DNA from 3 places in the Psychrobacter sp. Arc29 genome. Region 1 is predicted to be linked to each of the others. Evidence: predicted binding sites of a transcription regulator. Region 1 holds the regulator's gene; each other region holds the start of a gene.
The links. Region 1 encodes PhoB, which activates phosphate uptake and scavenging genes when phosphate is short. Its sites were predicted from a motif close to TGTCATNAANCTGTCATAA; they were not measured.
Positions count from the first base shown of each region.

Region 2: pstS (phosphate ABC transporter substrate-binding protein PstS) is a predicted target of PhoB. The motif match lies at 7,279-7,297, and genes of this name have one in related genera.
Region 3: QO189_RS06005 (porin) is a predicted target of PhoB. The motif match lies at 3,311-3,329, and genes of this name have one in related genera.

Region 1 covers NZ_JASMRR010000010.1:32,511-42,974, forward strand. The annotation lists gene QO189_RS12550 (M23 family metallopeptidase) at 188-778, shown strand; gene phoR (phosphate regulon sensor histidine kinase PhoR) at 847-1,962, opposite strand; gene phoB (phosphate regulon transcriptional regulator PhoB) at 2,054-2,758, opposite strand; gene dtd (D-aminoacyl-tRNA deacylase) at 2,871-3,323, opposite strand; gene asd (archaetidylserine decarboxylase) at 3,453-4,289, shown strand; gene QO189_RS12575 (HD family hydrolase) at 4,384-5,013, opposite strand; gene QO189_RS12580 (isochorismatase family protein) at 5,144-5,719, opposite strand; gene fadA (acetyl-CoA C-acyltransferase FadA) at 6,005-7,177, opposite strand; gene fadB (fatty acid oxidation complex subunit alpha FadB) at 7,409-9,568, opposite strand; gene QO189_RS12595 (polyprenyl synthetase family protein) at 10,363-10,464, shown strand, end outside.
Region 2 covers NZ_JASMRR010000002.1:373,255-383,718, reverse strand. The annotation lists gene QO189_RS04560 (alpha/beta fold hydrolase) at 1-257, opposite strand, end outside; gene QO189_RS04555 (ABC transporter ATP-binding protein) at 295-2,208, opposite strand; gene QO189_RS04550 (EamA/RhaT family transporter) at 2,567-3,415, shown strand; gene QO189_RS04545 (fructose bisphosphate aldolase) at 3,593-4,483, shown strand; gene thiC (phosphomethylpyrimidine synthase ThiC) at 4,577-6,673, opposite strand; TPP riboswitch at 6,922-7,077, opposite strand; gene pstS (phosphate ABC transporter substrate-binding protein PstS) at 7,370-8,542, shown strand; gene pstC (phosphate ABC transporter permease subunit PstC) at 8,749-9,702, shown strand; gene pstA (phosphate ABC transporter permease PstA) at 9,764-10,464, shown strand, end outside.
Region 3 covers NZ_JASMRR010000003.1:213,854-224,317, forward strand. The annotation lists gene QO189_RS06000 (malate synthase G) at 657-2,855, shown strand; gene QO189_RS06005 (porin) at 3,467-4,543, shown strand; gene QO189_RS06010 (CTP synthase) at 4,736-6,370, shown strand; gene kdsA (3-deoxy-8-phosphooctulonate synthase) at 6,585-7,460, shown strand; gene QO189_RS06020 (heavy-metal-associated domain-containing protein) at 7,488-7,742, shown strand; gene QO189_RS06025 (heavy-metal-associated domain-containing protein) at 7,975-8,199, shown strand; gene QO189_RS06030 (heavy metal translocating P-type ATPase) at 8,544-10,464, shown strand, end outside.

The sequences.
Region 1 (10,464 bases):
ACCATTCGTAGCACCATCATCGCTCAACCGAAGCGTTAAATAGATAAAGTTATATTCGCTGTGCTTGTATTTAACCACACCTGTATTTATGGGGATAAAAGTCATAGATAACAATGCTATACATACCTTAGCAGATAGGGCTTTTATAATATTAGCTCATATAACATCAAACAGATAAGAGACATCAATGCTAGCAGATGGAAAAAACCAACCACCGAAGCCTTCTTTTGTCAGTCGTGTACTCGGCGTACTGATTAAGGCGGTTGTATTGATAGGATTCTTATTTGTTTTTGATAAGCTGCTACCCAGCATTAGCGAGCAGACCCAATCATTTATGGTCGCCAAGTGGCAACAGCTGAGTCTGTTGCAGCAAGAACTGCCTGCAGAAAACAGTCTCCCCAGTCCACTGCCAGAGAAAAACCTGACAGACACTTGGGGTGCGGCACGCAGTCAAGGGCGCTCACATGAAGGCATCGATATCTTTGCAGAACGTGGCACGCCGATACAATCGACCACGCAGGGAATTGTGAGTAAGGTTGGTGAGAATAATTTGGGTGGGCGTGTGGTCGTCGTGGTAGGGCCTGGCGGTGCTGGTCATTATTATGCGCATCTAGAAGACTATGCCGATATTGCGCCCAATGATTGGGTCAATCAAGGCGATATTATCGGTTATGTGGGTGATAGCGGTAATGCAAAAGGGACACCGCCACATGTACATTACGGTATTTATATCAATGGCAGTGCCGTCAACCCTTATCCGCTGTTGCAAAAAGAGTAGGTATAATAAATTAGGCATGCTAAATAAATGCGCACGACGATTCTAAACAATATGGGGCAAGGCCTGTATTAGTTTGTCTCAGCCGACCTCACATATGCGGCTGGAAATACCACGCTAAATGTCGACCCCTCTCCCTCTACTGAGTCAATCTGCAACTGCGCCTCGTGCTGATGCAAAACGTGCTTCACGATAGCCAGCCCTAATCCTGTACCGCCTGTGGCACGACTACGCCCTTTATCAATACGATAAAAGCGCTCTGTCAAACGCGCAATATGCTCTGGTGCGATACCAAGCCCATCGTCCTCAACGGCAAAGCGGCACCCATCCGATGTCTGCGTCCAGCTGATGGTAATATTACCGCCTTTTGGCGTATATTTAATCGCATTGATGACCAGGTTGGACAAGGCGCTGATCAAGTACACCTCTGACCCATATAACCCGTCATAAGTATCTATGTGCAAATGAATGGTGTGCTTGTACGCTTGGTTGTATGCCTGTGCATCATCATAGATATTGGTGAGGAGTTTGGTCATATCGACATCATTAAACTCATGCGTCTCTTCGATTTCAATCTTTGAGAGCAGTAATAAGTCATTTACGATTCGATTCATACGGGCTGTTTGCTGGGTCATCAGCTCAAAACCGCGACGCCACTGCGGTGGCATATCTGGCTGATCAGAGAAGTTCTCCAAATAGCCCATCATCACTGTCAGTGGCGTGCGTAGCTCGTGCGAGACATTCGCCACAAAATCTTGGCGCATTTGCTCTAAATGCTGTACGCGGGTCACGTCATAAATAAACAATAGCTTCTCGTCACCAAAAGGCGTGAGCTCACATTTTAGATAACGGCTGGGATCTCGCCACGATTCTATATGGACACCATCGTTAGGTAGGGTGGTATTTTGATAATACTGGCGGAACTCAGGCACGGTGATAAAGTCAAACACACTTTGGCCTTTGTCAGCTGGCTGCAATGACAAGAGATCCTGCGCCGCCTGATTCCACCACTCTAACCCATCATCTTCGTTCAGTAAGATGACTGCATCTCGCAATGCTCGCAGCGCACTTCTGATTTTCTCCAGTTGCTCCGCCGCATTTTGGCTAGCGATTTGTGCTGGCGCATCTTGCTGGTCACTATTATAGTTATGGTCTTTTTTCTTTTTTGCTGGCGCTATCTTGTTCATTTCTTATCCTTACCACTATCCGCTATTTTATTTATTGTTATGGTGGCATTGTCCGTACAAGATCAAGTTATAAGAATCAACTCATACAAGATTAGCTTGGCTCAATGAGACTAGAGAACCGATAGCCTGTACCGCGCACCGTTTGTATCAATGTATCACAATCATAAGGGCGCAATAGTTTACGTAGACGTTTGATGTGTACATCAATGGTTCGATCTTCAATATAAACGTTACCGCCCCAAACCTGATCGAGCAGCTGCGTTCTTGTGTAGGCGCGCTCTGGGTGACTCATAAAAAATGCTAACAAGCGATATTCTGTTGGGCCGACCTCGATGACTTTTCCTGCGGCTGTCACGCGCTGGCTTTTGGTATCGAGACTCAGCTGACCAATTTCGATAGGCTTGTCGCTACTCATCGCGCTACTACGGCGCAATACCGCTTTGATTCTGGAAATCAGCTCACGCGTCGAAAAAGGCTTGGTCATATAATCATCTGCACCTGCGTCAAGGCCGTGAACCTTGCTGTCTTCTTCACTTTTGGCCGTCAGCATAATGACGGGTATCTCAGAGAGCATCTCATCACTTTTGAGCATACGACAAAAATCAACACCGCTCTTGTCTCCGGGCAACATCCAATCTAATAATATTAATGACGGTCTATGATCGACCACTTGTTGATGCGCTTCTGATACGTCAGCCGCTTGCAGGCTATCAAACCCAGCCATTTCTAGCGTCATCACAACCATTTCACGAATCGCAGGTTCATCTTCAACAATCAAAATTTTCTCATTATACATAGGACATTCTCGGTGTTAGCGGACAAAATCTAGCATATAAAAAGGCGATAAATACTCACCAGTCTCTATCTATTAAACGGATTAATTATGACAGCCTGATGACACTCTGGTGTCAGATCTCCAATAGAAAATTGAGTGGCCCATCATTGACGCTTTCGACCTGCATATCAGCGCCAAACTGACCAGTGGCTACATTTGAATACTGGGTTTTGGCATAGTCGATGAGTTGCTCAAACAACTCTTGAGCAGCATCAGGTACCATCGCACCACCAAAATCAGGGCGGCGACCTTTATCCGTTTTTGCCATCAGCGTAAATTGTGACACTAATAACAATCCACCATCAACTTGCTGGACGTTTTTATCCAGTTTACCAAATTTAGCAGGGTCGTCATCATTTTCAAAAATACGATAGGTCAAGATTTTGTCAATCATCCGCTGGGCGGCGGCGAAATCATCATCATGACCCAACCCAATATAGGCCAATACCCCATGATCAATTTTGCCAACACAATGCTCATCGATAGTGACGCTCGCACGGCTCACTCGTTGTATCAGTGCTTTCATTTACGACCTTCTTTATTTATAAATGGCTTACAGTTTATGGTCAGACAATAATACGCTGTCCATGATAAAATATGACCATTAACTTGCCTATGCAATAATGACATCACATCCTATTTTGGTAGCCTTATTATGAATGTATTTACCACCTTACAACAGCTGGTACCGCAGCAGCAACTCAGTAAAGTCGCTGGACGTTTGGCCGCCAGTCGTCATCCTTATGTCAAACGCACCTTTATCCGTGGTTTTGCCAAAGCTTATAACATCAGCTTAGATGAGTATGAGCGCCAGAGCCTCAACGCTTATGAGAGTTTTAATGACTTTTTTACCCGTGAGCTAAAAGAAGATGCTCGCACCATCGATACCACTGCAAACGGCATCGTAAGTCCTGCGGACGGTATCATCTCTCAGCTTGGACAAATTAAAGATCATAAAATGCTACAAGCCAAAGGTCGTCATTATGACGTTGGCCAATTGCTCGCTGATAGCGAAGATGGCAGTTATTTTGCCGATGGTAGCTTTGCGACAATCTATCTAGCACCTAGCAACTATCACCGTGTTCATATGCCATTTACTGGTACGCTGACCAAAACTCGCTACGTCCCTGGTACGCTGTTTTCGGTCAACAATACCACGGCAGCTAATGTGCCGGACTTGTTTGCGCGTAATGAGCGTTTGGTCTGCATGTTTGATACCAAATATGGCAAAGCGGCCGTTGTCATGGTAGGCGCTATGATTGTCGCTGGTATTGAGACTGTCGCGACGGGTAAGATTGCTCGCACGGATGATATACAAGAAGCGGATCACGATATGCAGTTTGCGGCAGGCGAAGAGCTTGGTCGTTTTTATTTAGGCTCAACGGCTATCGTAGTGTTGCCAAAAGCAGCAAAAGCTGACTGGCTAGATAGCATGAATGCCAATAGCGTGGTACAAATGGGCCAACTATTAGGAATGGCAAACGCTCAGTAACATGACTGTGTAAAAGTGCTCAAGAATATCAGCCCAGTGAAACATAGATCACAATGCTCAACTGGGCTTTTTTATGCCTAGCGTTTTTATAGATTTACGCGTCGATCAACCATCCTTGCTCGGTCGCATAGTCAATATTGTGTGAGAGCCAATCATGAATAGGAGGAAAGCTGTCTTTGATAAAAGCAAGCGCCGCCGCCACTTGCAAGCGCGTCACCTGAGATTCAATCCACGTTTTTCCTTCAGTATTGAGATTAAGCAAAAATGGCAATAAGCGATCAACCACTCTGAGCAGCTGAGTCTCTTTGCTACTACCCGTTTCTTGCTCCTCCCAAACCTCACTCAAAGCCGCGATGCCGTTACCACGCTCTGCTTGCAATCGGGCTATGCCAGCGCGTTCCTCAATATGTGCCTCGCTACGACTGTTTGCGAACAAAAACGTATCACCAGCGTCAATCTCACCCAAATCATGTACCAAGGCCATCTTTAGCAATTGTTCATGATTGACATCCAGCTCAAACAACTCAGCTATTGACCAGCACGCCATGGCTAAGTGCCAAGAATGTTCGGCAGAGTTTTCTCTGCGATCGGTCTCAGTCACGTAACTACGGCGATTTACGCGTTTGAGCGCATCTAGCTCTAGTAAGAAATGAGTGACATCCTCTATGTCGATAGTTGTAGCAGATTTTTGATCGGTCAATGACACAGGTGTATTTGAGGACATATTTCTCTCTAATTTTTTGATAATTTTACACATTACGGTGTGGCTAACAACAAAATAGCGCTGATGTTATCAAGCGCTATCTATTATAAGTAATTGGGTTAAATGACTCAGTACCTTATTATATAACCATCTACTTAATCAGATTAAGAATGGTTTTGAAGGCAGGGTCTTCACTGCTACGGCACAATTCAAACAAAATGGTTTCTACTGTCGAGATTATCCCACCTGCACGGCGAATGCGACGAATGGCTTGTTTTTTGTCGTATGGAAAACGCGAGCCAACAGCATCGCCAATAATGACCGGTTGCATGCCATTGTCTAGCAAATCAAGCGCAGTCTGTAGCACACAGACGTGCGCTTCAACCCCGATAAGCAATACGGTACTACGGTTTTGCTGCGCTAAATGATGCCATGTATCATTATTATCGCAGGCACTAAATGTGACTTTTTCAAAGCTCTTTGCATTGTCGCCCTCCAGCACATCACGAAGCTCTGGCAAGCTATCGCCCAATCCTTTTTTATACTGCTCGTTGAGCATGATGGGGATACCGAGCGCTTGCAGTCCTTTGATTATGGTCACTGTTTTTTTGACGATATTTTCGTGATCATAGATATGCGGCGTGAGGCGTTCTTGTACATCGATAATCATCGCTTGGGTGTTTTCACGAGCAATTCGGTAAGTACGATCAGTAATCATCGTAGACATAGTACACTCCTTGTACGGCTGATATTTATTATTAAAAGCTATTTTAAAATGACCATCATTAGAATTTTCATTAATAATAGTCTTAGCTCAGCTCACCCTTATTTAGGCACAGTTTCTTGAATGCGTCAATGGAGATAATTTTCATCAGTACGTGTATGCTCTTGACTACGCCAAGCATTAACTCGCTCATTATATTCACAAAAAACCCCCAGCCATCACGGCTAGGGGTCATTATTAGAGCGTTTTTAATCAACAAATGTTACAAACTGGCTACCGATTTTAAAATTAAACACGCTCAATAATAGTCGCGATACCTTGACCCAGACCGATACACATCGTCGCTAGACCGATTTCGGTATCTGACTGCTCCATTGCGTTTAGCAATGTTACTGTGATACGAGCGCCTGAGCATCCTAGTGGATGACCCAAAGCAATCGCGCCGCCGTTGATGTTGACGATGTCTTGCTTGTCGGTCAAGTTCAGTGCTTTTAGGACTGATAGGCCTTGTGCGGCAAAGGCTTCGTTTAACTCGATGGTTTGCATGTCATCGATGCTCATGCCAGCACGCTTCAAGGCTTTGTTGGTGGCTGGTACAGGACCATAACCCATGATCGCTGCGTCACAACCAGCAACGGCCATACTACGGATACGGGCACGTGGCTTGAGACCTAGATCTTTTGCTTTCTGCGCGCTCATCACTAGCATCGCTGATGCGCCGTCAGATAGTGCAGATGATGTTGCCGCTGTGACGGTACCGCCTTTTGGATCAAACGCTGGACGTAATTTTTGCATTTGCTCCATAGTCGCGTCTGGACGGATGACCTCATCCACGGTACATAACTGTAAGCGACCATCAGCATCATGACCTTCGATACCGATGATTTCATTGTCAAAACGACCTTCAGTGGTCGCTGCCCATGCACGGCGATGCGACTCAAGACCAAAAGCATCTTGCTCTTCACGAGTAATGCCATTCATGCGACCTAGCATCTCAGCGGTCAAACCCATCATGTTTGAGGCTTTTGCATAGTGCTTAGAGGCGGCAGGGTTTAGATCAATACCATGCATCATGCCGACGTGACCCATGTGCTCAACACCGCCAATGATAAACACATCACCTTGGTTAGTCATGATTTGTGCAGCCGCTGTATGTAGTGCCTGCATAGATGAGCCGCACAGACGGTTAACTGTTTGACCACCAGCAGTTTTTGGAATACCCGCCAAGAGGCCAATGTTACGACCGATGTTCATGCCTTGCTCTAGGGTCTGGTTAACACAGCCCCAGATAATATCTTCGATGTCATTGGTATCAAAGTCGTTACGTTCAACCAGTGCACGTACCAGTTCAGCGGATATGGTATCCGCACGTACATGACGGAACATACCGTTTTTGGTTTTACCCATTGCCGAGCGCACGCCATCTACGATGACCACATCTTTTGGACTTAAAGTTGTCATACTATCTTCCTTTTCAATTTTTATTGTCAGTGTAAACCGTTCACGTCAGCGCTATGATTTATTTATCTTACGTAACGCACGATATGTAATGCGCGTTAGCATTTAGTATCTTTTATCAGCGCTGCAATGAACCAGCTAAAACAGCACGTCTGTCATGAAAAAATAGTGATAAATCCATTGCTATCTTTGTTTTGACAGACGTACCACACTTATCCTAATACGGTATGTTCATTACTCAACTGAGTAAAAAGTCTCGCCTGCGGCTGCCATATCGCGAATCTTTTGCGGGGCTTCATAGGCTTTGCCAAGATGAGCGTATTTTTCACATAGTGCCAAGTAGTTATCTAGACCCATTTGGTCGACATAACGGCAAGGGCCGCCGCGGAATGGCGGGAAACCTACGCCCATAATCATCGCCATGTCGGCCTCGCTTGGCGTGCTCACGATGTTGTCTTCTAGGCAGCGAACGGTTTCGTTACAGAAAGCCAGCATAGTGCGGTCGATGATTGCTTGATCGTCGAATTCTTGCTTCTCACTATCAGTCGTGGTTTTTAGCAACTCGTAAGTGGCTTCATCGGCAACTTTCTTTGGCTTGCCGCGCTTATCAGTTTCATACTTGTAGAAACCTACGCCGTTTTTCTGACCGAGGCGCTCGTTCTCATATAGGTGCTGAATCGCACCTTTATAGTCTGGTTTCATACGATCTGGGAAACCATCCGCCATGACTTCTGCGCCATGTACACCTGTATCTAAACCGACCACGTCGATGAGATAAGCAGGGCCCATTGGCCAGCCGAATTTTTCCATGACTTTATCGACATGAGCAAAGTCAGCACCTTGCTTGAGCAATAAATCAAACGCGCCAAAGTATGGGAACAAGACACGGTTGACCAAGAAACCTGGGCAATCGTTAACCACAACTGGCACTTTGCCCATTTTAGAGGCTAGAGCAACGGTAGTCGCGATGGCTTCTTCAGAAGATTTTTCGCCGCGGATAACTTCGACCAGTGGCATTCGATGTACTGGGTTGAAGAAATGCATACCGACGAAGTTTTCTGGACGCTCAAGCGCCTCAGCAAGATAGGTAATAGAGATCGTCGAGGTGTTTGACGCTAGGATACAGTCGTCTTTTACTAGGCCTTCTACTTCTTTTAGAACCGCACGCTTCACATTTGGATTTTCTACGACCGCTTCGATAACGATATCAGTCTCGCTAAAGTCACCATAGTTCAAAGTAGGACGGATACGGCTTAAGGTTTCACCCATTTTCGCTGGGGTCATCTTCTTACGTTCAACCATTTTACCAAGCAGTTTGCTGGCTTCGCCCATGCCAAGGTCTAATTGCTCAGACTTGATATCTTTCATAATGATTGGCAAGCCTTTGCTGGCTGCCTGATACGCGATACCGCCACCCATGATACCAGCGCCTAGTACAGCCGCTTCATTGATATCATGTGCAAGCTTACTGTGTTTTTTGGCCAGTTTTTTGACCAGCTGATCATTTAAGAATAGACCAACCAAGCTCTCTGCTTGTGGCGTTTTAGCAGCTTTTGCAAAACCGGCGGCTTCAACTTCAATCGCTTCGTCACGTGATAGATTGACGTGTTTTTCGATCGCTTCGATAGCGAGGGCTGGTGCTGGGTACTGCTTGGGGTTGGCTTTGGCAAAGATCATACCTTTTGCGCTGTTGAACGCCATGGCTTGCTCAAGTTGGTTTAGCTTAACAGGAACCAGTTTTTCTTCGCGTTTTGCTTGCCAATCAAGCTCACCTGAGATACATTTTTTGACCAGATCAATGGCTGCATCTTGCAAGTCGTCAGCAGGAACGGTCGCATCAACCAAACCGAGTTTTAGCGCATCAAGTGGTTTTTTTGGTGTGCCAGTGGCGATAAGCTCAAGCGCATTATCGATACCAATGATACGCGTACTACGAACCGTACCACCAAAGCCTGGGAAGATACCTAGCTGAGTTTCTGGTAGACCGATGATCGCTTTGTCACTCATGACGCGGTATTCACACACCAAGGTCATTTCACAACCGCCGCCCATTGCCGCGCCATTGATGGCAGCCACTTTCGGGAATGGCAAATCTTCAAAACGATTGAAAGCGTCATTGACATGAACGACCCAATCTTTGATCTCGCTTTCTGATTTTTTGAAAGAAGCCACAAACTCTGTGATATCAGCACCAGCGATAAACACGCCTTTGCCTGAAGTGACGATAAGACCTTTGACGTCGTCTGCTTTTTCTAAAGCAGTCACGGCTTCACCAAACTGTTTATTGGTTTCGGCATCAAATTTGTTCACGCTCTCATTTTCGGCGTTGTAGTGCATGTTGGCGATGCCATCCTCTAGCATTGTCACCGTGATGCGATTTCCTTGATATACCATTTGAAACTCCTTTCTATATAACGAAAGCTACGTTTTGAATTAAAATAAATAGCCAGTTACTGTTAGTAAAATGGGTAATAGCACTGTGCGCCTGTGATGTCGTAAAGACAAACATATAGATGGCACACAAGTGAAGATGTCTTTATTATCCAGCGCTCATGATGTGATACGTATTTTGACGTCTCTTGTACCCCATCACACGGCGCTTCATTTATATGTTGCAAATACTGCTATTAAAATACTGACTGAGACATGGTCCAACACTGACAATTGATGACTGAATACGCTGAGTAAAAATCCATTACAGTCAACATCAGACCATTTTCACGTCAATTAGTGTAGGGGATTATGCCCCTAACTGTCACAAGCTAATGCCATACTCGCAAGTCACTCTTAAATCACCTGTAGGCATTTACCTTATGCGCAAAGTGTTTTAGTGAATACTTGTATACTGAGTTGCTATTTTGAATGTATTCCGTCTTGCTTTTATTCATGGTCCACCACCTCAAGGATGATAAACCGTTGGTGTAGCCCGATTAATACGACTTACTTAGCTTGCGCTTTTATCAGACCATATTCAACCAGTGAATGACATCAGCGATACGTAACCAAGACTTGTTGTAAGGTTACGATTGTACTGCCTCGTTTTTGAACAGATGACAGCCGTAAAATGCAAAAAACAAACGATTGATACGGTGTCTCACACGAGCAATATGGCCTATCATGCTACACTAATACCGTTTTTACCTTGTCCTTAATAAGTTTTCATTGTATCTCTGATAAATGGTTGGATTATGACGGTTTCCCTTACTTCTAGCGCTACCTCTTCTGGCTTTACCCCTTTTAACGCTGTCTCTTTTCAAAGCACTGAGCAATTTCATGGTGCTGTGCGCGCG
Region 2 (10,464 bases), on a different contig from region 1:
TCTTGCTCACGCGTCAGACGACGGCTGTGCGGTTTGTCATACCAATAGCCACGCAGGGCAAGGGAGCTGATGTCAAACTCAGTCGCCAGCTCATTTAGCAATGGCGTATAGGTGCCAACGGTGAAACTATTACCACCATAAAAATGCGCGGGTGTGCGGGGATGGTTATCTGTTTGAACTGACTGATTGAGATAGCTAAGAGTATAGTAACGTGCTTTTTTACCATCAAGATTGATGCTGTTTGTAAATGCTTCCATAAAATAAACACTTCCTTGTGGTTTATTTTGATGGGTCTTAGTTGTCTTCACCTAAGAAACCACCGCTTTGACGTTGCCATAATTTAGCATAGACGCCATCACGTGCGAGCAGTGCCTCGTGACTGCCTTGTTCAATGATGCGTCCTTTATCCATCACTACAAGTCGATCTAGTGCCGCAATGGTTGATAAGCGGTGGGCAATGGCAATCACGGTTTTGCCAGTCATCATGTCGTTTAAGCTTTCAGTAATGGCAAATTCGATTTCCGAGTCAAGGGCACTCGTGGCTTCATCAAGCAGCAAAATTGGTGCGTTTTTCAGCATTACGCGGGAGATGGCGATACGCTGGCGCTGACCGCCTGAGAGTTTGACGCCGCGCTCACCGACCTGAGTATCAAGGTCAGTGTTGCCTTTGTCATCGCTTAAGTCTTTGATAAAGTCCCAAGCTTGTGCTTGTTTTGCAGCTTTAATGATGTCTTCGTCAGTAGCATCTGGGCGACCATAAGCGATGTTTTCACGAATGGTGCGGTGCAACAGTGAGGTGTCTTGGGTTACCATACCAATTTGCTGACGCAGAGATTCTTGGGTGACCTCATCAATCGCCTGTCCGTCAATACAAATTTTGCCACTATCGACATCAAAGAAGCGTAGTAGTAAATTCACCAAGGTTGATTTGCCAGCGCCTGAACGTCCGACCAGACCAATTTTTTCACCTGGTTTGATGTCCAAATGAAAGTCGTCTAACAATTTGACGCGATTGGTTGCCAATGCAGTAGCTGCGGTTTTTGCCTCATCGACACGCGCCCCTTCATCATCAGCAATGCCAGCATCATCTTCATAGCCAAAATCGACATGATCAAAGACGATATGACCATCGCTGACCGTTAATGTTTGCGCATTAGGCTTATCGACGATTTTTTGCGGTGCTGATAACGTACGCATGCCGTCTTGTACCGTACCGATACTCTCAAACAAGCTGGTGGTCTGCCACATGATCCAGTGTGTCAAACCATTTAAACGCAGCGCCATAGCAGTCGCTGCGGCAATCGCACCGACACCAACATCGCCCTGTTGCCACAAATACACACCAATAGCTGCAGTCGAGCCAATCAAAGTCACACTGATGGCATGGTTGACCACCTCAAGATAGCTGACCCAGCGCATCTGTGCGTGTACGGTGCCCAAAAACTGATTCATGGCGTATTTGGCATAACCTAGTTCGCGCTGCGAGTGGCTAAACAGCTTGACGGTCATGATATTGGCATAAGCATCGGTGATGCGCCCAGTCATCAAGGCACGAGCATCCGCTTGCACAATGGCCGTACGTTTGAGTTTTGGAATAAAGTACCACATGGCAAGCCCAAACAGCACAAACCAAACCGCAAACGGAATGAGCAGCAAGCTGTCCAGATTAAATAAAATCACCCCAGTAGTGACAAAATATACCACCACATACATCATCATATCCGTGATGGTCATCACCGTATCACGCACCGCAAGTGCAGTTTGCATTACCTTTGCTGAGACACGTCCTGAAAACTCATCTTGATAAAACTGCATGGATTGTCCGAGCATGCGGCGATGAAAACGCCATCGCATTTGCATCGGAAACACGCCCTGAATGACCTGAAAATGTATCAAGGAAGACATGGCAATCCAAAATGGACTGAGGATTAAGACGGCAAACATTAGCAGCAGCATATCGCTTTTTTCTGCCCACAACGTCTGCGGGGTATAAGCACCCAACCAATCCACCAAGTTACCAATCCATGCAAACAGCATGGCTTCATAGACCCCGACGCCAGCGGAGAGGATCATAAATAAGAATAGCCAGCCGCGCAAACCATGCGTACAGGCCCACAAAAATCTCAATAACCCCTTACGAGGTAGTGGCATGGGCGTTTCAGGAAAGGCGGGGAGACGGGATTCAAAAAAGCGAAATAGAGCGTTCATAGGCGGCAATAATACGTCAAACCAGAGCGGTTTTGAGTCGTTACTTATGTTAATAAAATAGCAGGGTATTTTAGCAAAACTTGGCAATCAGGCATGCAGTAAATTGTAATTTGCCAAATATGAAATTCATCAATTCGGCGTTGATAGGCATGATAGCTGTAGAGATATTGACAAATAGATTGCTGTAAAAAATATATTTTGTTACCTTCTAGACCTCAACTTCCTTAGACATTCAAATATTATCTTTACAATAATATTTCTCCAAAAATCAGTTGGATAAAAAGCGACTTGATTAGCACTGTATCGCCAATATATGAGCAATAAACACCCAATATCGAAATCCAAAAGGTAGAAGTTAATGATGTATTTAACCATTGCGGTGTTGTGTAGCGTCGCTGTCTCAGTACTTTTAAAAATATTGCGCCAAAAGAAAATGGATATTCGTCAGACCATCGTCGCGGGTTATCCGGTCGCTTTTTTACTGACTTGGTTTTTATTGAATCCTGATGTCGGCGCCATACATGCGCTTGATAATGCTTGGAATATTATCATTGCGCTTGGCATTTTACTGCCATCAGTATTTATCATTCTTGGACGCGCTATTGAGGCGGTGGGAATGGTAGCAACGGATGCCTCCCAGCGCTTATCACTTATTATTCCGATCATTGCCGCTTTTTTGCTATTTGGTGAGGTGCTGACAGGTACTCGTGTGCTGGGATTGGTGCTGGGATTTTTGGCGCTAGGAGCACTGGTTTATCGACCACAGCAACAAGATACTCCCAAGCAAACAAAATACACACCGCTCTGGTTGTTCGGTGTATGGGCGGGTTACGGCATTATCGATATTTTGTTTAAGCAAGTTGCCAAGCAGGGCACCGCTTTTCCTTTGACACTATTTGTGAGCTTTGGTGTCGCAGGTATATTGTTGTTCGTCTATCTACTCGTTACTCGGGTGCGCTGGCAAAGAGACGCCCTCGTCGCTGGGCTACTGCTTGGCGCGCTCAACATGGGTAATATTTATGCTTATGTCAGAGCTCATCAGATGCTGCATGATTCACCCAGTATTGTGTTCACGGGGATGAATGTGGGTGTCATTGCCGTGGCGACATTGATCGGTGTAGGGGCGTTTAAAGAACGACTCAATCGCATCAATATATTGGGGCTATTACTCGCAGTATGTTGTGTGGGCGTCTTATTTTTAGCATGAGATATTTTGTCCAAAGAAGAATTCAGTAGAATTTTTAGTGATGTTGTCACGTTTTCTATATAGGCATACTTATCATCCTATGATAAGGTCATCTACAAATAGCAGACCTTATATAGGTCATAAAAAGCTTGGTTTATAATGTCCAACTTCACTCAATAAAAATAGGATGTACTTTTAATGGAATACGACAATCAGTTACAGCGCATAAAAGACGGTTCAGGATTTATCGCAGCGCTCGATCAAAGCGGCGGCAGTACACCAAAAGCACTAGAGAACTATGGTATTAGCGGTGAAGCATACGATAGTGATGAGGCAATGTTCGATTTGGTGCATGAGATGCGTGCCCGTATCATGACCTGCGACTGTTTTGACAATGAGCGTGTGCTTGGTGCGATCTTATTTGAAGATACCATGGAGCGCGACGTCAATGGTAAGTCGACCGCCAACTATTTGTGGGAAGACAAGCAAATCGTCCCATTTTTGAAAGTAGATAAAGGTTTGGCGGAGCAGATGAGCGGCGTACAAGTCATGAAGCCGATGCCTAATCTAGACCTGTTGCTAGACAAAGCAAAAAACTATCCGGTATTTGGTACCAAGATGCGCTCAGTCATTTATGAGCCAAACGTCGATGGAATCGAGCTCGTTGTACAACAGCAATTTGATGTGGCAAAGCAAATTATCTCAAAAGGTTTGATGCCAATCGTTGAGCCAGAAGTTAACATTGATAGCGCTCAAAAGCATGATTGTGAAGTACTGCTAAAAGTCGATATCCTACGTAATCTGGAACGCTTAAATGACGATCAGCAAGTGATGCTCAAGCTGACATTGCCCGAAGAAGCAGGGTTTTATCAGGAACTGGTTGACCATCCAAAAGTGCTCAAAGTAGTAGCGCTATCAGGCGGTTACAGCCGTACTGATGCGTGCGCGAAGCTCAAAAAAAACCCGGGTATGATTGCCAGCTTCTCGCGCGCCTTTACCGAAGGGCTGAGTAAGCAGCAAAGCGATGAAGAGTTTGCTGATACTATCAATACGTCGATTGAAGAGATTTATCAGGCGTCGAAGGTTTGATATTACTAAATACATAAACTTAAAAAGCCCGAACCTGACTATCAGGTTCGGGCTTTTCTTTGGTAGAGCTATTCTTCGAGAGAGCTAAAAAACTTACACCTCTTTATATAATTGACGTCCTCCCTTATTGTATTTTTCCATCATCTCAGCCATCCCTTGTCGGACTTCTTCAGCACTGGCTTCTCCAACTTGTCCCACCAGTTCAGTGTCGACTTTTTTAATCAAATGATCCGAATCGCTTAAGTCGCCTGATTGCGGTGTGACTTTTTTATTTACTGCGTCTTTGTCCAAACCTGCTGCATACTCACGCACATTTTGGGTGATTTTCATGGAGCAAAATTTCGGACCACACATGGAGCAAAAGTGCGCCGATTTGTGTGCGTCTTTTGGCAAGGTCTCATCGTGATATTCGCGTGCGGTATCAGGGTCGAGCGCTAGATTGAACTGATCATCCCAGCGGAATTCGAAGCGCGCTTTGGACAAGGCATTGTCACGCGCCTGCGCACCGGGATGACCTTTGGCAAGATCAGCAGCGTGCGCGGCAATTTTGTAAGTGATAATGCCGTCTTTGACATCTTTTTTGTTCGGTAGGCCTAAGTGCTCTTTTGGTGTGACATAGCACAGCATCGCGGTACCAAACCAGCCAATCATCGCTGCGCCAATCGCACTGGTGATATGGTCATAACCCGGTGCGATGTCAGTCGTTAATGGTCCCAAGGTATAAAACGGCGCGTCAGCACACAGCTCAAGCTGCAAGTCCATATTTTCTTTGATACGGTTCATCGCCACGTGTCCAGGGCCTTCAATCATCACCTGTACGTCATGCTCCCATGCGACTTTGGTCAATTCACCAAGGGTACGTAGCTCACCGAACTGCGCCTCATCATTGGCATCTTGCAAGCAGCCGGGGCGTAGGCCATCACCTAGGCTGAACGCCACATCGTATTGCTTCATAATCTCACAGATGTCTTCGAAATGCGTGTACAAAAAGCTCTCTTTATGATGTGCCAGACACCACTGCGCCATGATAGAGCCACCGCGTGAGACGATACCTGTTAGGCGTTTTGCAGTTAGTGGTACATAGCGGAGCAGGACGCCTGCGTGAATGGTAAAGTAATCCACACCTTGCTCAGCCTGCTCGATCAACGTATCACGGAATATCTCCCACGTCAGATCTTCTGCGACGCCATCGACTTTTTCTAAGGCTTGATAAATCGGTACGGTACCAATTGGCACAGGCGAGTTACGGATTAGCCATTCACGGGTTTCATGAATATGATTGCCCGTTGATAAATCCATGATGGTATCCGCGCCCCAACGTGTTGCCCACGTCATTTTGGACACTTCTTCATCAATCGATGAGCCTAGCGCTGAGTTACCGATATTGGCATTGATTTTCACCAAAAAATTGCGCCCGATGATCATCGGTTCAGATTCAGGGTGGTTGATGTTGTTGGGGATAATGGCGCGTCCAGCCGCCACTTCATCACGGACAAACTCAGGGGTGATAATTTTGGGCGTATTGGCACCGAAGCTCTCACCCTCATGTTGACGCATATCGGTCAGTTCATGATGCTTTTGCGTCTCACGTATCGCGATATATTCCATCTCAGGGGTGATGATGCCTCGGCGCGCGTAGTACATCTGCGTGACGTTTTGCCCTGCTTTGGCGCGGCGCGGTTTGTCAATATGAGCAAACCTGAGGTTAGCAGTGCTGATATCACGAGCACGCGCTTGCCCGTATGAGCTAGATAGACCGCTTAGTTGCTCGGTATCATCGCGCTCAGCGATCCAGTTTTCACGCAGTTTTGGTAGACCGCGGGTCAGATCAATCTCGATGTTGGGGTCGGTATAGACGCCTGAGGTATCATAGACATAAAAAGGCGGATTGTGCTCGCCATCTTTATCACCAGTACCGCCAACAGGCGTATCCGCCAAGCTGATTTCGCGCATCGGTACTTGGATATCCGGTCGTGAGCCTTCGATATAGACTTTGCGCGAGGCGGGTAGGATACGATGTAGATCGCGTGCGTCTTCTTCGAAGCGGGCATCACTGGCAGCGCGGTGGGCAGGCGTTTTTAATGCGTCGGCTTTTTTATCTGCTTTGGTGTCTGATATAGGAAGAATGTTATCGGCTGGGTTATGCGTTTGGGCTTTCGGTGCAATTGAGGTGCTGTCTGAAATAGTCATATGCTGTCCTAGCGTGTTGGTTTTTGAATAAAAGCAACACCGCCAGTAGCTGCGGGGGTAAGCAGTCATCATTCAGACAAATTTATATTATCGACAACTAACAGCGGCCAAAAAATATCGTCGCGGCTAATGGTCATCAAATAGTGGACGCAGCTTTCTATCTTCTCCCGTTATCTACTTATGCGACATGCATCGTTAGACAATAGCGATGATAAAAAGGTATTTCTACGCGTCCTTTGTCATCAATAACAAAGTGCTTAAGACTTCCCTGCGTCGGTACTAACCGCATCAGGTTCGGCGGGTGATCTCTCAGCGAATGTAGATAGGCGGCTACTTTTATCAATGTTTAACTATAAACGTTTAATAAAGTAGGCCAATGCTACACCGCACCCCGAGTCTGTCAGTGTTGTAAATCCCTTTCATACTAACAAAATTCTGTGTTAACGGCTAATGATATTTAAATGAAAACATCAGACTTTGAGTTTGCTACTCAGTATGGTTATGAGTATAGATTCTTAGTAATGGTTATCAAAATTACCTGATATTACTGAGACTTAGAGCGCTTATCTGAATATTATGTAAAGCGGATGAAAGATTGTAGAGGTTGTCATTAAACTGTCATAAAGATTTGGCAAGATAGCACGCATATCACAAACAATGCTTTTTTATATCGTTGTTAAACTTCAGGAGTCCTACATGCGTTATTCGTTATTAGCAGTGGCCGTCAGTTGTACATTAATGCTTACGGCGTGCAACAAGTCAACAGAGACGACAGAACCAGCTGCTGATACTAGCAGTAGTGCCGCTACCACGGCTGAAACAACCACTCAGACTCAGGCAACGCCTTCTGCTGACACCGGTTTTAAATCTGCTGAAAATATCGCAATGAATATCACGGGTGCAGGTGCTTCATTCCCGCAGCCTATCTATGCCAAATGGTCTTATGACTATAACGCTGCTACTGGCGGCCAAGTCAACTATCAGTCGATTGGCTCATCTGGCGGTATCAAGCAAATCCAATCAAAAACCGTCGATTTTGGTGCTTCTGATGCGCCATTGACGCCAGAAGAGCTTGAAGAGTCTGGTCTTATTCAGTTCCCAACCGTTATCGGCGGCGTTGTGCCAATCGTTAACATCGATGGTGTTGAGCCAGGTCAGTTGAAATTAGATGGCGAAACCTTAGCAAATATCTATTTGGGTAAAATCAATAACTGGAATGATCCTGCGATCAAAGCCATGAACCCAGATTTGACCTTGCCAGATGCAGCCATTACCACAGTATTCCGCTCAGATGGTTCAGGTACGACGTTTAACTTCACAGATTATCTAGCCAAAGTGTCACCAGATTGGAAAGACACCGTTGGTGTTGATAAAACGGTTAAGTGGCCAACGTCTGCGACTGGTGCAGGTGGTAAAGGTAACGAAGGCGTTTCAAGCTATGTTAACCGTATGAAAAACTCTATCGGCTATGTTGAGTATGCGTACGCCAAACAAAACAATATGTCACACACGGCATTGAAAAACGCAGCGGGTAACGTTGTTCAGCCATCTGCTGAGACATTTGCAGCCGCTGGTGATATCGACTGGTCACAACAAGAAGGCTTTTATAAAGTCATCACCAACTCTGAGACGGATCAAGCATGGCCGATCGCTGCTGCTACTTTCATCTTAGTACACAAGCAACCAGAGAATCCTCAGCAAGTTGCTGGCGTGTTGAACTTCTTTGACTGGGCTTATACCCAAGGTGATGATGATGCCATGGCATTAGATTATGTCCCATTCTCTGATACAGCAGTGGCTTTATTTAAAGAGAAATGGAACGAAGTAAAAGGTAGTGATGGTCAGCCAGTTTATAAGGCTGCTCAGTAATCTCCCGATGCTAGCCATTGTTTACTAATCTCTTTAATTCCCTCTTAAGCCACTATTCTCCGGTAGTGGTTTGAGAGGTTTTATCACAGCAAATTTGACCACGATACTGACTACGATATCGATAGATAGGTTGCTCAAGTTCGTTGTGATAAAACCAAATCAAAATCCTAGTTTTTTGAATTCACCCATTCAATGCTGAGACACTTATGACAGACTTAAGGTCCCAACTGGCTAAACAAAAACGTTACGACGCTTTATTTGTCAACTCTACCAAAGCGTTTGCCATACTCGTCCTCCTATCTTTAGGGGGCATTTTGGTGTCTCTTATTGTTGGGGCATGGCCGAGTATTCAAGAGTTTGGTTTGGGGTTTTATACCAGTAATAATTGGGATACGGTCGCCAATGAGTACGGGGCACTCGCGCCTATTTATGGCACCTTAGTGACGTCATTCATCGCCATCGCTATCGCTGTGCCAGTCAGTTTTGGTATCGCGATATTTTTGACCGAAATGTGCCCAAAGTTCCTCAAAAAACCACTTGGTATTGCCATTGAGCTATTGGCAGGTATTCCTTCTATCATTTATGGTATGTGGGGCTTGTTCGTATTTGCGCCTTTCTTTGGTGAGCATATTCAGCCATGGTTTATCGAGCATGTTGGCCCGCTACCGATCATCGGTAAGCTGTTTACAGGCGCGCCCATGGGACTAGGGATGTTTACCGCATCGTTAGTACTTGCCATCATGATTATTCCTTTTATCGCGGCCACCATGCGTGATGTCTTCTCTGTCGTGCCAGATCTACTCAAAGAATCCGCTTACGGTATGGGTGCGACGACATGGGAAGTCATGTTCAAGATTATTCTGCCTTATACCAAAGCTGGTGTCGTTGGTGGCGTAATCTTGGGTCTTGGTCGTGCATTGGGTGAGACGATGGCAGTGACCTTCTTAATCGGTAATGCGTTCAATATCAGCCCAAGCCTATTTACTTCTGGTGTGACCATCACCTCGGCATTGGCCAACGAGTTTGCCGAAGCGTCGAGCGAGCTACATTTGGCATCTTTACTACATCTAGGCTTAATCTTGTTTGTCATCACCTTCATTGTACTGTCTTTGGCCAAATTGATGCTCATGCGCATGGATCACAAAGCAGGTAATCGATAAGTCTGAGAAGGACTTATGAGACCTTGATAGATATTGATAAAAGATATGGGAAATAAATAGTATGCCTGCAAACAATGTGATGAATGCGCCAATGTCTACGAAGCCAAGCAGTGCTGGGCGTTATAACAAAAGCTTGTACAACAAGCGCCGCTGGACCAACAAGCTGGGTTTAGGCTTTGCCATGTCAGCGATGGTGTTTGGTCTATTCTGGTTGTCATGGATTTTGGTGACACTGTTTGTTGAAGGCTTTCAAGGGATGGTAGAGCTGCCAATCTTTACCGCTGATACACCGCCGCCTATGAGCCCGGGTGGTTTACGCAATGCGATCGTCGGTTCGGTAATGTTGGCGTTTTCAGGATTATTTATTGGTGCGCCTATTGGCCTGATGACTGGTATTTATTTATCTGAGTTTTCTAAAGGCAGCATGCTTGGCAAAGTGACCCGTTTCTTGAACGATATCTTGTTATCAGCACCATCAATTGTCATTGGTCTGTTTATATATGCTTTAATGGTAAAAGGCGAAAGTTTCTCTGGTTGGGCAGGCGCATTGGCATTGGCACTGATTGTCATCCCAGTTGTCGTACGTACCACTGAAAACATGCTGAATCTGGTGCCCAATAGCTTGCGTGAAGCCGCTTATGCACTTGGTACACCCAAGTGGAAAATGGTCACGCAAGTGACGGTCAAAGCTGCCAAAGCGGGATTGACGACAGGGGTGTTATTGGCATTTGCTCGCATCACTGGTGAGACAGCACCGTTGCT
Region 3 (10,464 bases), on a different contig from region 1:
AGTGATCAGTACCATGCATTGATGTTTGTAAGGACGAGAGGTCGGGCTGGTTTATAGTCATAATCTAAAAGGGCTTTTTTATAAATGAGAGTTTAAAGCAGCTAATTTATAGATGCTTTTAAAATAATGGGCTACAGTTAATACGGCTAAGTAAGTTGTCTGAATAGTGGACAGTATTTAAATCTAACTATAGATGGTAATGATTACTTACAGTTTAGTCTCAACTGAGCATTCATTAATTTCTAGATAGTATTCATGGTCTGTAAGGCTTATATCTTATACGATATCATTATTATACAATCCCAATATTTATTTGCTAAATGGCGTTTGCTTGTTTATTTTATTATTTGATAGTAGGATGAGATTTTGCTCTTTAGCCACAGTGTCTTGCTATCAATAGCACTTAGTAGAGAATGGCAAGCATTATACCAATGACAATTCTCGTATTAAAACAGAAGATTTATACAGTCTATTTGAGGACTGATGAAAACATCTTTAATAAATAATTATTTATCAGCATTGAATACCATAGGTTGTCATAGGTAGCAATGATATCTTTTATTATATGAATAATTGTTGTTAAAAATAACGAGTCTTAAATAGTCGCTGTAGCAATTTAGTATTACCAATACTCACCAATAGATAAGGATAACAACATGGGCCAGTCTTCTAACGCCAATCGCATTCAAAAAGGCATTCTTGCCATCGACCAACAGTTGTATGACTTTATTGAAAACGAAGTGCTGCCAAAAGTTGGTGTTGATTCAGACAGTTATTGGTCAGGTTTTGAGAAGGTTATCAAGGAATTTACGCCACGCAATAAAGCGTTGCTAGAAACTCGAGACAAGATTCAAGCACAGATTGATCAGTGGCATTTGGATAACCCTGCAAAAGATGGCGAAATCGATTATCCAGCCTATAAGGCGTTCTTGCAAGAGATTGGTTATCTGCTGCCAGAAGGTGATGACTTTACGGTCAGTACAGAAAATGTCGATGACGAAATCGCTCATATCGCAGGGCCGCAGCTGGTCGTACCAGTACGTAACGCTCGTTATGCATTAAATGCGACCAATGCACGTTGGGGTAGTCTATATGATGCTTTATATGGCACTGATGTAATCAGTGATGATAACGGTCAAGAAGCTACAGGCAGTTATAATCCTACGCGTGGCGCTGCGGTTGTGGCCTATGCCAAAGCGTTCCTAGATGAGCATTTCACGCTCGCATCCGGTTCATACAATGATGTGACTGGTTTTAAAGTGGTCAATGGTAAGCTTGAGGTCGTACAAGGTGATAGTAGCACAGAGTTAAAAGATACTAGCAAATTTGTCGGTTTCGTCGGTGACGCTGAACAGCCTACTGGTGTACTGCTAAAAAATAATGGCTTGCATGCTGAGATTCAGATCGATAGCAATCATCCAGTTGGCAAAGATGATCCAGCAAATATCAAAGATGTGCTACTTGAGTCAGCCATGACTGCGATTCAGGATTGTGAAGATTCAGTCGCCGCTGTAGATGCAGAAGAAAAAGTGGAAGTCTATCGTAACTGGCTTGGTTTGATGAACAGCGATCTACAAGAGACCTTTGAAAAAGGTGGCAAAACACGTACTCGCAAACAAAACCCAGATCGTGAATATAATACACCTGATGGCGGTAAGCTAATTTTGCCAGGGCGTTCGCTATTGTTGATTCGTAACGTGGGTCATCTCATGCAGAACCCCGCAATTTTGGTTGATTTAGGCAATGGTCAAGAGCAAATATTTGAAGGCTTAATGGATGGTTTAATCACGCCACTGTTGTCACTCAATGATATCAAAGGCAAAAACGAGCTATCAAATTCACGCCAAGGCTCAATGTATATTGTTAAGCCAAAAATGCATGGTCCTGAAGAAGTCAAAATGGCCAATGATCTATTCAATGCATCAGAAGACTTGCTGGGTCTGGAGCGTAATACGCTCAAAATCGGTATCATGGACGAAGAGCGCCGTATGACGGTCAATTTAAAAGAAGCGATTCGCCAAGCAAAAGAGCGCGTTATCTTCATTAATACGGGCTTCTTAGATCGAACTGGTGATGAGATGCATACCAGTATGAATGCTGGTCCATTTGTGCCAAAAGGTGACATGAAGTCGCAAGCATGGCAACCTGCGTATGAGCAATGGAACGTCGATATCGGTCTAGAGACTGGTCTGCAAGGTCATGCTCAAATTGGTAAAGGCATGTGGGCCAAACCTGACGAAATGAAAGAGATGATGGACACCAAAGCGGCTCATCCTAAATCTGGTGCCAGTACGGCTTGGGTACCATCACCAACGGGTGCTACCTTACATAGCATACACTATCATCAAGTTAGCGTAGCCGATGTACAAGATAGCCTAAAGTCGCGTGAGCGTGCTAGCTTGGATGATATTTTGACTATTCCATTGGCAAAAAATACCAATTGGACCGAAGAAGAGAAGCAGCAGGAGCTTGAAAACAATGCTCAAGGTATCTTAGGGTATGTGGTACGCTGGGTAAACCAAGGCGTAGGCTGTTCTAAAGTACCTGATATCAATGATGTCGGCTTAATGGAAGATCGTGCTACCTTACGCATCTCTAGCCAGCATATCGCCAACTGGTTGCATCATGACGTGGTGAGCGAGCAGCAAGTGATGGATACGATGAAACGTATGGCAAAAGTCGTCGACGAACAAAATGCAGGCGATAGTGATTACCAGCCAATGGCAGATAACTTTGATAACTCTTATGCATTTAAAGCAGCCTGTGATTTGGTCTTCAAGGGACGCGCGCAGCCTAGTGGTTATACTGAACCATTGTTGCATCAAGCACGCCTTGATTTAAAAGCGAATGCTTAGAGAGGCTGGCTTAGCAATGGGTGTTTTAGTGTATGCTGAACCCCAAGGCATAGTATCTAATCTTGCTCGTTTGTGACTCTAAATATGTCATAAATACGTTAGTCGATTCTTCATGAGCGCTATCTATTTATCAATAGGTAGCGCTCATTTTTGGGCAATTGCTTTGTTTTTATTAAAAAATTTTAATATTATAAGTAATAATATTAATCAATAAAAGCGCTATCTACTTGAGTAGATAGCACTTTTTCTTGTGGCTATTTGGATTTTATAGGTGGCTTGTCATTTGATACTGGATGTATCGAAAAAGCGAAAAAATATGTTGCAAATTATGTCAAAGTTGTTATGCTTGTACTCGAAGTATGAGTTTGGTAACGGATGTTACGCAATGGAGTGATAAAGACAACAGGTTACACGGCAGTTACGCTCTTAATCCCAGTCATGTAAATTATTGTTCTTTTCATCTTGCTGTAATAAAGATTCGCCACACTTGTTTCTGACTAATCTCGGTAGCCAGTTACACATTATATCTTTGAGGATTTGTGACGATACCATTATGGGCGCCAGCTAATAATAGCTTGCTCATTACTACAATTGTAAAGTGGAGATACCCCATGAAAAAACTACTTTTAGCTACAGCAATCGCAGCCCTATCTGTATCAGCAGCCAATGCAGCGCCAACTCTATACGGTAAAGCTTTTTTAGCAGCTGACTATGAGAATGCTGAATTTGATGGTCCTGCTGGCAACATGTATGACGAAGATACAGTGCAGATTAACTCTCATGCTTCACGTATCGGTCTTAAAGGCTCTGAAGCCATGACTGCTAATACTGATGTTATCTATCGTTTAGAGTACGGTACAAGCCTTGATGGTGATAACGCTACTTTCACTAACCGTGATACATATCTAGGTATCAACAACAAACAATTTGGTGAGTTCCGCGTTGGTAAAAACCAATCAAGCTTAGCACGTATTGACAATGTTGTTGTTAACCAAGGTTACTGGGATAATCTAGGCCAAACTCAAAATGAAAGTGAAGTTGTTAGCGCTCTAAACATGGCGGATAGTAACCGTATCAATAGTTCAATCATTTGGACTGCACCAAAATACGATGGCCTACCATTACAGCTTTCTGCAATGTATAGCTCTGATGATCAAAATAGTAATGACGATGCAGGCTTTGGCGTTGCTATGTTATTCGATCAAGGTACTGGCTTCACAGCTGGTATTGCATACGATAAAGATCAAAACATCAATGGTGACATCATCCGTGGTACAGCGACTGTTGATCTAGGCAAATACATGGCTTACCCAGTACAATTAGGTGCATTGTACCAAGTAGGCGACTATGATGGTGGCGATAAAGACGAGAAAGGTCTAGTTGTTAGCGCTCAAATGGGTCTAAATAACTTTGCTCGTCCAGTGTCTGTATACGCACAGTACAACAAAACTGACAACTTGAATGGTTTTAACAATTCAGATTCAGATCAGATCGTTGTTGGTGGTAAATACATGTACAAAGACAACATCATTGCTCATGCCTATGCTGGCGTAAACAATGCTGATAATGTTGGATATACATATAATACTGGTAATCAAGATCCTATGACTAACGAAGATATATTCGCAACGTCAAACGGTGATGCACAAGTAGTTGTAGTTGGTGCTGGTCTAGAATACTTATTCTAGTATGAACTAGAATCTGACTATAAAAAAACTCATCCTTCGGGGTGAGTTTTTTTGTTGTATAGAGTGCGAATAACAGAAAAATGTTTATCATCAGCGTGAAAAATAAGAGTTTCAGATAGTTTGCATTTTTGCCCTATATTTTATGGCGTATTTTTAGTAAAATCCTTCTTTACCAATTACCGACAGAGTACTATGACCAAGTTTATATTCGTGACCGGTGGGGTAGTGTCCTCACTAGGAAAAGGTATCACCGCAGCCTCTCTTGCAGCGGTCTTAGAAGCACGTGGCGTGACTGTCACGATGACCAAAATGGATCCGTATATTAACGTTGATCCAGGTACAATGAGCCCGTTTCAGCATGGTGAGGTATTCGTCACTGAAGATGGCGCAGAGACAGATCTAGATTTGGGTTATTACGAGCGCTTTTTGCGTCACTCAAAAATGAGTAAGAGTAATAACTTTACCAGTGGCCGTATTTATCAGAACGTGTTGAATAAAGAACGCCGTGGTGAATATCTAGGCGGTACTGTACAGGTTATTCCGCATATTACTGATGAAATCAAAAACAAAATCCTTGCCAGTGGCGAAGGGTATGATATCGCTATTATCGAAATTGGCGGTACGGTTGGTGATATCGAATCACTTCCGTTTATGGAAGCCGTACGTCAGATGCAAGTAGAGCTTGGCCGTAATAGAGCCATGCTAATGCATCTTACTTTAGTACCGTATATTGCTAGTGCGGGTGAGACCAAAACTAAGCCAACGCAGCATTCAGTAAAAGAGCTGCGCTCTATTGGCCTACAGCCTGATATCTTAATCTGCCGCTCTGACCATCATATCTCACAAGACAACCGTCGCAAGATTGCGCTATTTACCAACGTTGAAGAGCGTGCAGTAATTATGTGTGAAGATGCACAGAGTATCTATCAGATACCGCGTACATTGCACGAGCAGGATCTTGATGATCTAATTTGTGAGCGTTTCGGTCTTGATGTGCCTGAAGCTGATTTGAGCGATTGGGACAAAGTGGTTGAAGCTCAGTTGAATCCAGAAGGAACAGTAACTGTTGCGATGGTTGGCAAATATGTCGAGCTTCCAGATGCTTATAAGTCTATTAACGAAGCATTGCTACATGCAGGTATCACGCATAAAGTAGACGTGAAGATTGACTACATCGATGCTGAACGTCTAGAAGATGACGATACTTTACTTGCTCAGTTAAGTGATGCCGATGCTATCTTAGTACCAGGCGGTTTCGGTGAGCGCGGTACGATGGGCAAGATAAAAGCCATCACTTATGCTCGTGAAAACAACGTCCCATATTTGGGAATTTGCCTTGGTATGCAGTTGGCTGTGATTGAGTACGCACGTAACGTACTTAATATTAACGCTAACTCTTCTGAGTTTGATCGTAAAACAGCTGAGCCTATTATTGGTCTTATCACTGAGTGGTTAGACGAGCGCGGCGAGCTACAGATTCGTAGCGATGATTCAGACCTTGGTGGCACGATGCGTCTAGGCGCCCAGCAAGCAGAGCTAGTTTCTGGCAGTAAGCTAAGCCAAATTTACGGTGCCAGCAATATCACTGAGCGTCATCGCCATCGCTATGAGATGAATAACCGTTATATCGAGCCGCTAGAGCAAGCAGGTATGACCATCTCTGGTTATTCTGCCAAGCAGCATTTGGTAGAGTCGGTCGAGATTTCTGAACATCCATGGTTTGTTGCTGTACAGTTCCATCCAGAGTTCACTAGCTCACCACGTGGTGGTCATCCATTGTTTAATAGCTTTGTAAAAGCAGCGAAGAACCACAGCGAAGCAAAGTAGCTCTCAGAATGTAGTATATTGAAAGCGTTTATTATAAAAAAGACTGGTCTTGAGATCGGTCTTTTTTTTTGCTCAATTTTGAGCAATGCGAATAGTTACTTAATGATTATCGATATTGATGCTATCTAATTACGCTTGCATACTTTTTTTCATCAAGCTATCCGTTACAATATGGGACAGACATATTCATAACAAAATAAGAGGTAATGGCTAAATGGAAAACCTATTAACGGCGCAATCACACATTGCACTTAACACGCCTAATAACGAGACAATCAACATTGGTAATGATCAACCGTTTGTATTGTTCGGTGGTATGAATGTGTTGGAGTCTAAAGAATTGGCATTTGAGATCGCTGAGCAATATGTAGACATCTGCCAGCGTTTGGGTATTGGCTATGTGTTTAAGGCAAGCTTTGATAAAGCCAACCGATCAAGCCTGCACTCATACCGAGGGCCGGGACTAGAGCAAGGGATTGACTGGCTGGGGCAAATTAAAGAAAAATTCCAAGTGCCGATTATCACTGATGTACATGAGCCACATCAAGCAGCACCAGTCGCTGAAGTTGCCGATATTATTCAGCTGCCAGCTTTTTTGTCGCGTCAGACGGATTTAGTCCATGCAATGGCAAAAACAGATGCCATCATTAATATCAAAAAGGCGCAGTTTTTAGCCCCTCATGAGATGCGTCATATCGTCAATAAATGTCTAGAAGGCGGTAATGATAAGCTAATACTTTGTGAGCGTGGGAGTGCCTTTGGTTATAACAATCTCGTCGTCGATATGCTAGGTTTTGATACCATGAAGCAGATGGATATCCCTGTATTCTTTGACGTGACACATAGCTTGCAGCAGCCAGGCGCGCGTAGCGATAGTGCAGGCGGCCGCCGTGAGCAGATTACCACACTGGCACGTGCAGGTATGGCAACAGGATTGGCAGGGTTATTTTTAGAGGCGCACCCAAATCCAGAAACGGCGAAATGTGATGGACCATGTGCGCTGCGTATGAGCCAGCTAGAGCCATTTTTGCGTCAGCTCAAGCAAATTGATGATTTGGTCAAAGGCTTCGATGTGTTAGATACGCATTGATAAGGTAAGTTAAAAGAGGGTGATGCAATGGCAATTCAGATGGCAAAAGTCAGTATAGAAAATATCGACGATGAAGATGGTCTAGATAGCGTAATGACCGCTCTTAAAAATATCTCAGGCGTGACCGCTATCGATCTCGATCCCGTGCATAATGTCGCAACGGTCAGTTATGATGATACGGATACAAGTATCCATGCCTTGACGGCGGCGATTAGTATGGTTGATTATGTGACTCAGCCATTTCCCATCGATGCGCCGCAAAATCCGCATCATAACCACTAAGGTGTATGGACGATCTGGATGCTAAATGAGCAATGAGTAGCGTTTACGTTTTTATCAATAAGTTGCTGTCTTGTTAATAGCATCTCGTTAATAAAGCAACAACCAAAGTGTCTTGCTGTCGCTGATGATAGGGCTTATGCTTGTTTGGTGGCGCTTTGATAGGTTTTAAAAAGTAAATATTGAAGAACAGCTATCAAGGCTACTTTTCACTAATAAAAATAAGGAGCCAACCATGATAAGCCAAACACGTATTATTCAAATCGATGGCATGACTTGTGGCGGTTGCGTGGCAAGTGTACATACTGCTACTGTCGACATTGATGGTTTAGATACGATCACCGTTGATCTAGCTGACAATCTAGCGACGGTCACCTTTGATGATAGCAAAACCAGTGCAGAGGCCATTGCTTCGGCTATTGATGATGCTGGATTTGAGGTAACAGTCGCTAATTCATAGATTGCATCATTTATTAAAAAACCAGCTATCATGTTATTACTAGCATGATAGCTGGTTTTTTAATGGTTAAAAATTCCAATTATAGATTACGTCCATGGCTGTCCTAGCTTGCTGCTATTCACTAAATGATTGAGGCTTACTTGAATAGATGATGGTTGTGACCATCTAATAGGCGCTACCTGAATATATTGCAATATGTCTGTCTATAATCACTGGACAGCCTAAACAGCGTATTCATACTGATTGTTATCGTGTTTTACTTGTTTCATTTGATTTTTTTGTCAACCCACTGATATTTTATTATGGCTTCTATGGACATATAGACGCTATAAAGAGTTATTTTTATGAATGATACTACCCATACCACTAGTAATGAGTCCTACGATGTCGAGACTGACATTCAATCAAATACGCCACTTGCACCGCAACGTGCGCATCTGCAATTGGCAATTGATGGCATGACGTGTCAGGCGTGTGCCTCACGAATAGAAAAGGTACTGAATAAAAAGCCTTCGGTGTATGAAGTGAGTGTGAATTTTGCTGGTGAGACGGCAAATGTAGATTATGATCCAACGCAAACGACGCCAGAACAGGTCACAGAGTGGGTAAACAAGACGGGTTTTGTTGCCAACCTACAGGCCAGCGACAGTTTATTTGCAAAAACAGATGAAGACACAGCCACCCAATATCCATGGCGATTGATCGGTTTATGGTTGTGTTTGGTGCCATTTTTGGTGGGTATGGCAGGCATGTTGGTGGGTGCTGGGATGGCGTGGATGCCGCCTATTTGGATTCAGTTTATTTTAGCGACGATTGTACAGTTCGGCTTTGCGTTACCATTTTATAAGAGCGCATGGGCATCTATAAAAGGTGGCCTTGCCAATATGGATGTACTAGTGGTGATTGGTACCGTGACGATATGGGCATATTCGACTTATCTGTGGCTCATGCATGGCGATGGAACGTTAAGTAGCCTCTTGCAAAGTGGACACATGGGCGAACACGTTGTCAGTGATAGCCCAGCCGTATATTTTGAAGCAGGGGTGATGGTTATTGCTTTTGTGCGGACTGGTAAATACCTGGAGGAACGTACCAAGAAGCATAGCCTCAACAGCATTGATTTATTATTGTCATTAACGCCTGATGAAGTCGAGCAGCAGCAGCCAAATGGTGATTTTCATAACATTGCACTGTCTGATGTGCAAATAGGCGATATCTTGCGTGCCAAGCAAGGTAGCCGTGTCGCGACCGATGGTATCGTCACAGATGGTAGCGGCTGGTGCGTGGAGAGTCACTTAACCGGTGAGTCAATAGCGCTCAAAAAAGAAGTGGGCGATGGATTACTGGCAGGTGCTTTGGTGGAGAATGGTAGTTTGCTCTATCGTGTGAGTGCCAAGGGTAGTGACACTAAGCTTGGTGATATGGTACAAGCATTGAGTGATGCGCAAGGCTCAAAAGCTAACTTGGCGAGGCTGGCTGACAGAGTGACCGCAGTGTTTGTGCCAATTGTAGTGACCATTGCTTTGGTTACTTTTGGCTTAACATGGTGGCTGACAGGCATGGTCGATACTGCCTTGATGCACGCCGTATCGGTATTGGTCATTGCTTGTCCTTGTGCGCTTGGCTTGGCCACGCCAGCGGCTATCATGGCGGGTATGGGCGTTGCTGCGCGTCATGGTGTTTGGTTCAAAGACGCGCAAAGTCTCGAGGCGGCAGGTAATATTGATACAGTAGTACTCGATAAAACAGGCACGCTGACCATTGGTAAGCCGACTATCATTGATCAGGTCATGGTGGATAAGTCACTTGCTGTTGACGATGTATTGCAAATTGCAGCCAGTATCGAGGCGCACGCCAGTCATCCACTAGCAACTGCTCTGATCAATACTGCTAAAGACCGCCAATTGTCTCTATTAAACGTGACTGATGTCAGTGTGATAAAAGGTGCTGGTATACAAGCGAATATCGAAGGGCTTGGACTGATAAAAGTTGGCACGGCAGAGTTTGCGAACTTGACGTTGCCAAGATTTATGCCAAAAGTATGGCAAATTGCCAGTACCGTTGCGATTAGTATTAATGATGAGCCACTAGGCGCGTTTGCACTAGCCGATGACTTGAAAGCGGACACGCCAAAAGCAATCACTGCGCTACAAGATGCTGGTATTAATGTCATCTTGATGAGTGGTGATAAGCAATCGGTCGTCGATCATGTGGCAGGGCAGTTGGGTATTGATAAGGCTTATGGCAAGATGAGCCCGCGTGACA